3 regions of the Effusibacillus sp. SKA8 genome follow, and region 2 is predicted to be linked to each of the others. Evidence: riboswitches for the same ligand, from Rfam matches in the RefSeq annotation. Region 2 holds a riboswitch; each other region holds the start of a gene.
What was found. Region 2 has a riboswitch for S-adenosylmethionine ahead of AC4ED1_RS01390 (trans-sulfuration enzyme family protein). Riboswitches for the same ligand answer to the same signal wherever they lie in the genome.
Positions count from the first base shown of each region.

Region 1: it holds a riboswitch for S-adenosylmethionine, as region 2 does, so the genes downstream of both, metH (methionine synthase) here and AC4ED1_RS01390 (trans-sulfuration enzyme family protein) in region 2, are expected to answer to the same signal.
Region 3: it holds a riboswitch for S-adenosylmethionine, as region 2 does, so the genes downstream of both, metX (homoserine O-acetyltransferase MetX) here and AC4ED1_RS01390 (trans-sulfuration enzyme family protein) in region 2, are expected to answer to the same signal.

Region 1 covers NZ_JBZCSF010000005.1:150,231-152,499, forward strand. The annotation lists gene metH (methionine synthase) at 1-1,452, opposite strand, end outside; SAM riboswitch class I at 1,546-1,647, opposite strand; gene AC4ED1_RS06300 (hypothetical protein) at 2,092-2,269, opposite strand, start outside.
Region 2 covers NZ_JBZCSF010000001.1:268,440-270,708, reverse strand. The annotation lists gene AC4ED1_RS01395 (trans-sulfuration enzyme family protein) at 1-133, opposite strand, end outside; gene AC4ED1_RS01390 (trans-sulfuration enzyme family protein) at 130-1,290, opposite strand; SAM riboswitch class I at 1,444-1,580, opposite strand; gene AC4ED1_RS01385 (MFS transporter) at 1,822-2,269, shown strand, end outside.
Region 3 covers NZ_JBZCSF010000004.1:140,787-143,055, reverse strand. The annotation lists gene metX (homoserine O-acetyltransferase MetX) at 1-741, opposite strand, end outside; SAM riboswitch class I at 829-954, opposite strand; gene AC4ED1_RS05430 (aspartate kinase) at 1,152-2,269, opposite strand, start outside.

The DNA.
Region 1 (2,269 bases), on a different contig from region 2:
GACTTCCAGTTTGCGCTCGCGGGTAACCGCCATTCCCTGTTCGTCAATCGTGCCCACCACGACGGCCGCTCCGTATCGGAGGATCAACGGAGCGACTTCCGCAAACCTTTTTTCCCCCTCCTCCAGATTGATCGAGTTGATAATCGCCTTTCCCTGCGAATGTTTCAACCCCAACTCGATCACGTTCGAATCGGTCGAATCGATCATCAGAGGCACTTTAACCTTCTTGACGACAAAGTGCAGAAACTTCTCCATGTCCGCGTATTCGTCCCGGTCCGGATCCGCCAGGCAGATATCGATGATGTGCGCCCCTTTTTTGACCTGCGTGCGCGCGATCTCCGAAGCGTCTTCATACCGGCCTTCCGCGATCAGCATGCGGAATTTCTTTGAGCCGATGACGTTTGTCCGCTCTCCCACCATCAGCGGGCGGTTGTCCGCTTCCAGATATACCGTCTCAATCCCGGAAACGGCCGGAAGATGGCCGCCGGCCGCTTGCCGCGGCTTGAAGTCTTTCAGAGCCTCAGCCAGCGCCCGGATATGATCGGGCGTCGTGCCGCAGCAGCCGCCCGCGATGTTCAACCAGCCGAGCTCCGCAAACCCGGCCATTTTTTTCGCCAGCCCCTGCGGCGACTCGTGATAATGGCCGTTCTCGTCGGGCAGCCCCGCGTTCGGATAGCAGCTGACTCCGCACTGCGCCAGTCCGGACAGGGTGCGCAAATGGTCGCGCATGAATTCCGGACCGGTTGCACAGTTCAGCCCGACGGTGATCGGGTTCAAATGTTCCAGCGAGATATAGAAAGACTCGATATTTTGACCGGCAAGCGTCGTTCCCATCGGCTCGATCGTTCCTGACAGCATCAAAGGGAGTTCGACGCCCAGTTCTTCAAAGGCTTGCTTGATTCCGATGCTCGCCGCTTTGACGTTCAGCGTGTCTTGGGCGGTTTCCAGCAGCAGCACGTCAACGCCGCCCCGGATCAACGCTTTTGCTTGCTGCCGGTAATTTTCCGCCAACTCGTCAAAAGTGGTGCCGCCTGTCACCGACAGCGTCTTGGTTGTCGGGCCCATCGCTCCCGCAACAAAACGCGGCCATTCGGGAGTGGACCATTTTCTCGCCGCTTCCACCGCTAGCTTCGCAGCGGCCAGGTTGATTTCGTCCGCGCGGTCCTGCAGATTGTATTCGGCCAGTACGAGACGGGTGGAGCCGAATGTGTTGGTTTCGATGATGTCGGCTCCCGCTTCCAGGTATTTTTCGTGAATCCCCCGGATCACGTCTGGGCGGGTGAGGTTCAAATACTCGTTGCAGCCCTCGTATTCTTCGCCGCCGAAATCCTCCGCCGTCAAACCCGCCTGCTGAATCATCGTTCCCATGGCGCCGTCGAGAATCAAGATCTTCTTTTGCATTTGCGCCACCAACGGATGCTGTTGGTACGCCTTGGTTGCCGTTGTGCTCATGTCGGTTCCCCTTCCCGCGATATCCAAAAACAGGGCGTGCGTAATACAAAAGCCCTCTCCTGATAGAGAGGACTGTATGCTCGAATGCCGCTCCTCCTATCTTCCAGAACTCGTTCTGCTGGAATTAGCACCGTGTGCGCACACCGGTTGCTGTGGTTTCACCGGGCCAGATCCCTCCACCACTCTGGATAGAAGTATGAAAATCGTTTTCGATTTTCTATTTAGTTTGCATGAAATCGGAGAGCCTGTCAAGGCGCCGCCCGCAATCCACTCATGTGTTGTTTGGAGCCGGGGGATGTTGTTCGTCGTAATCACTCAGTGTGTTCCGCAAATATGGCTATTCCGAAAAAATTGGAGGTCAGTTCCAACTCTGCCGATGGTATCGAATACTTTCACCGGATCCCGGTGTCCATTGTATTCATAAATACATACCGGGTTTAGTGTCTGGCGGCATCCAGAATTCTTTTCAGAGAGATCTTCTGCGGGCGTGTAACCATACACCGCTTTATTTCCTTTTGCGTCGACCACTCCATCAGATGTCCGCCCGGATCTTCAGTTCCGTCACCGCCTCCGCCGAGTCGATGTAAAGCGCAGGAGATTAGGAACTGGTGACGAGGCTTTTATAACCATCAAACAACATTACTTTTTCATGTATACAATCGGCAAATTCTTAAAACCTTGCCTCCACTGTTCAATTGTCTTAGGTAACTTTGTTTTGTAGGAATTATCATTTGTGTAGTACTTAACTTGTTTATCATCAATGAGAGCAGCCCAAAACTTCCCTTTAGAATCAGACATGACAATTGCTTCCATAATG
Region 2 (2,269 bases):
CGTAATCGAATTCCGGCGCCGCGTCCCAATCGGCCTGATGAAAAGTCGAAGCTTGGTAAATCGGAACGCTGGATGCGCCGGTATTAGCGTCGATTTCAACGCCGGTGTGAACCGCCAAAGTGTCAAATTTCACTTGACAGCCACCCCGCTTCCGGCAGTTTCCAAAGCTTGCGCCAAATCTTCAATGATGTCCTCATGGTGCTCGATTCCGACGGAGAGACGCAGCAACCTGTCGGTGACTCCATAAGCTTCCCGGACTTCTTTCGGGATGTCAAAATGGGTTTGCCGCGCCGGATAGGTGATCAAGGATTCAACGCCGCCAAGGCTTTCCGCAAACGTGACCATTTTGACATTGGCAAGCAGCGGTTCGACCATCCTTTCATCCGCCACTTCGAAAGACAGCATGCCGCCATAACCGGACGATTGCCGTTCGTGAACGGATTTGCCCGGGTGACCGGGCAACCCCGGATAGTACACCCGAGTCACTTGCGGATGGCGGGACAACCATTCGGCGACTAAACGCGCATTTTCCTGATGCTTCTCCATCCGCAAGGCCAGCGTTTTCATCCCGCGAATCATCAGCCAGCAATCCTGCGGCCCCAGAACCGCTCCGATCGAATTTTGCAAAAAGAACAGCTTTTCGCCAAGCTCCTCATCCTTTACAACCGCCAGACCGCACAAGACGTCATTGTGACCGCCGAGGTATTTGGTGCCGGAATGCACGACAATATCCGCCCCCAGTTCCAACGGTCGCTGCAAATAAGGAGTCATGAACGTGTTGTCGACAATCGTGAGCAGTCCATGCTTGCGGGCAATGGCGGAACAACCGGCGATATCCGTGATTTTCATTGTCGGATTGGTCGGTGTTTCGATAAACAGCGCTTTTGTGTTTGCCTGCACGGCGGTTTCCACTGCCGCCAGGTCGCCGGTGTCGACATAGGTAACCGCAATGCCGTACCGGCGCAAAATTTGTTCCAACAGCCTGTAAGTCCCGCCGTACAGATCGTTTGACGCGATCAAATGATCTCCCGGTCCGAACAGCCCGGACAGGCAACTGATGGCCGCCATGCCGGAAGCAAACGCAAACCCCCTCTGCCCGTTCTCCAGTTTCGCAATCGCATTCTCTAAAACTTTGCGGGTGGGATTCGAGGTTCTTGTGTAATCGAATCCCGTGCTTTGTCCCAATGCGGGATGGGAAAATGTCGCCGAATGATGCACCGGCAGCGAAACGGCTCCCGTTGCCGGATCTTGACGGTTTCCAGCCTGCGCCAACCGCGTTTCAATCCGCATCTCAATTCCTCCCTTAAAACAAAACATGGATGTTTTACTCCGCGTTGGCCGCACAGATGCGGACGTTCTTGGCGGAGTGAGTTCGTAGCGGAGTGATTTAACAAAAAAAGTCTTTCTCCAAAGAGAAAGACCGGATGATTTCAGCAAGTCCTCCTCTTATCTGTCAGGAAAACATCCTGCAGGAATTAGCACCACAAATTCTGGCTTCGGTTTGAAAATCGTCCCCGAAAGACAAAATTCAGGTTGCCGGGCTTCATCGGGCCAGTCCCTCCGCCAACTCTGGATAAGAGCCATGAAATTTTTCAATTCCCGTTATAGAATACACTTTACTATGATTTATTCCGGTTCGTCAAGAGCAAACATTGCAGAGCAAACATTGCAGAGCAAACATTGCAAACAAACATTGCAAACAAACATTGCACGCTTGCGGGCAAAACATCGCCGCACGCGGATGGCTTGACAACAACTGCCTGCATCAACAAACAGACCGGGGACACACTACTTGTACAAAGAAGAAAGGACTGAAACAGAATGTCGCAAACGGCATCCGGCAGTTCCAAGCTTTCACTGCCGCCATTGATCGCTTTGGCAAGCGTTCCGCTGATTATGGTACTGGGGAACTCGATGTTGATCCCCATTCTCCCGACGATCCAGCAAGAACTTCACATATCCAAATTTCAAGCGAGTCTGGTTATCACTTTGTTTTCCATACCAGCCGGAATCATCATCCCGTTAGCCGGTTTTCTTTCCGACCGTTACAGCCGCAAAATTGTCATCATTCCCGCATTGATCCTGTACGCCCTGGGCGGCCTCATTGCGGGGCTGGCGGCATGGTTGCTGGCCAAACCGTTTACGGTTATCATGGCGGGACGAATCCTGCAAGGCATCGGCGCGGCCGGGACCGCACCCATCGCAATGGCTTTGGCCGGGGATATTTTTAAAGGGGGGAGCCGCAGCCAAGCGCTCGGCCTGATGGAAG
Region 3 (2,269 bases), on a different contig from region 2:
TTCCATCCCGAAAGGATCTTCCGTCGGAACCATCGACAGACCGAAACGTTCCTCGTACAGCTCAAAACTGCGATATGTGATCATGCCAACCTGCCGGGCGAGATTCAAACCCTTTTCCGGAAACGTCCGGCCGTAGTAATCCCCGTTGCACCAATCGGGGTCGTTGCAGATCGCCTGCCGCATCACATTGTTGTAAGCGATCCCCATCGACGAAAAACGGTCGCAGGTCGCAATCGGGATATACGTTTCAAGCATGTCGGGGAATGTCACCGCCCATTCAAACACCTGCATCCCGCCCATGGAACCGCCGATCACGGAATACAGCCGGTCGATGCCGAGGCTTTTGACAAGGTGATATTGCGCCTGCACCATGTCCCGGATGGTGACGGTCGGGAAGCGCATCCCGTAAGGCCGCCCGTCCGCCGGATTGACCGACGCGGGACCGGTCGATCCGTAGCAGCCGCCAAGCACATTCGCGCAAATGATAAAATAGCGGTTGGTGTCCAACGCTTTTCCGGGGCCGATCAACCCGTCCCACCAGCCGGGATTTCCAGCCGTGCTACCCGCGTGGGAATCGCCGGTCAACGCGTGACAGACCAAAATCGCATTGTCTTTGGCGGCATTCAACGCTCCAAAGGTCTCATAGGCAAGAACCGCGCCGGATAACAGCTTTCCGCTTTGCAGCACCATGTCCGGCAGCCTGTATTCTTTTTTGATTCCCTCTTCAATTCGAACCGCCATGCGATCACCCCGCACTTGACTTCTCCCCAAAAATAAAACCATAAATGAAAAACCCCCTGAGAGGGGGTCACAAATTCTGTTCGCCGCCTCTTATCTTTCAGAATCGATCGATCCTGCAGGAATTGGCACCAAGAACCCTGCCGCGCAAAGTCGGTTACGGATTCCGGTTGCCGGGCTTCATCGGGCCAGTCCCTCCGCCGCTCTGGATAAGAGTCAAAACCGCTTTATTCGTTTGAATTTGAAATGAGTGTATCACGCGTCACGGGAATCGTCAAGACGCGGAACAACAGACAGACGGAACAATAGACGCGGAACCCGCCAGACTGCCTGCTGCCAGGCGTGTGTGGCCAAGCCACCAGGTTTGCGGCCATCGCATGAACGCAAATGCAATTCGCTATCAAGCTGTTTTGTCATTTCGCCACGGTGGCCGCTTCCATCGCATCCAGGCCAAAGGAGGTATGGAGGGCCCGCACCGCTTTCTCGACATCGGCCGCGTCAATCACGCAGGACACTTTGATCTCCGAGGTGCTGACCATCTTGATGGACATGCCGCTTTCAATCAGAGCCTGAAACATCTGGGCCGCCACACCCGGATTGCTGATCATGCCGGCGCCGACAATCGACACTTTGGCCAGGTCTTCCTCGCAAACGATCCCTTTCGCGCCCAACCGGGGCTGCAATGCACCGAGCACATCCATCGCCCGGGGCAAATCGTCTTTCGTCACCGTAAACGAAATATCGCTGCAATCGTTATGAACGACGCTTTGCACGATAATGTCCACATTGACGTTTTCTTTTGCCAGCGATTGGAAGATCACCTGCAGGTTGTCCTGCCGGTTTGGAACGCCGACCAGCGCCACCTTCGCCACATTCAGATCGTGTGCAATACCGCGTACTACAATCCCTTTTTCCATAGCTGCCTCCTCTTTGACAAGCGTTCCCGGATTCGGTGTGAAACTCGACCGCACCATCAGCGGAACCTGATATTGTTTCGCATATTCAACCGCCCGCGGATGCAGCACCGCGGCGCCCAAATTCGCCAACTCCAGCATTTCGTCATACGAAATTTCAGGAATCTTGCGCGCAAACTTGACGACACGCGGGTCGGTGGAGTAAACCCCTTCCACGTCCGTATAGATTTCGCACAGATCCGCCTTCAGAGCGGCCGCCAACGCAACGGCCGTGGTATCGGACCCGCCGCGCCCCAGCGTCGTGATGTCCCCGCCCTCGGTTATCCCCTGGAAACCGGCCACGACGACGATTCTGCCCTTTTCCAGTTCGGCGGCAATGCGTGACGGATCCATATCGGTAATACGCGCTTTGCTGTGTACCGCCTCCGTCCGGATGCCCGCCTGCCAGCCGGTAAAGGACACGCTGTCTTTGCCGAGATCCTGCAGGGCCATCGCCAACAAAGCGATAGAGACCTGCTCCCCGGTTGTCAGAAGCATATCCATCTCGCGGGCAGACCGGTTCCCGGAAACTTTTTGCGCAAGATCGATCAGATCGTCCGTTGTGTCGCCCATGGCGG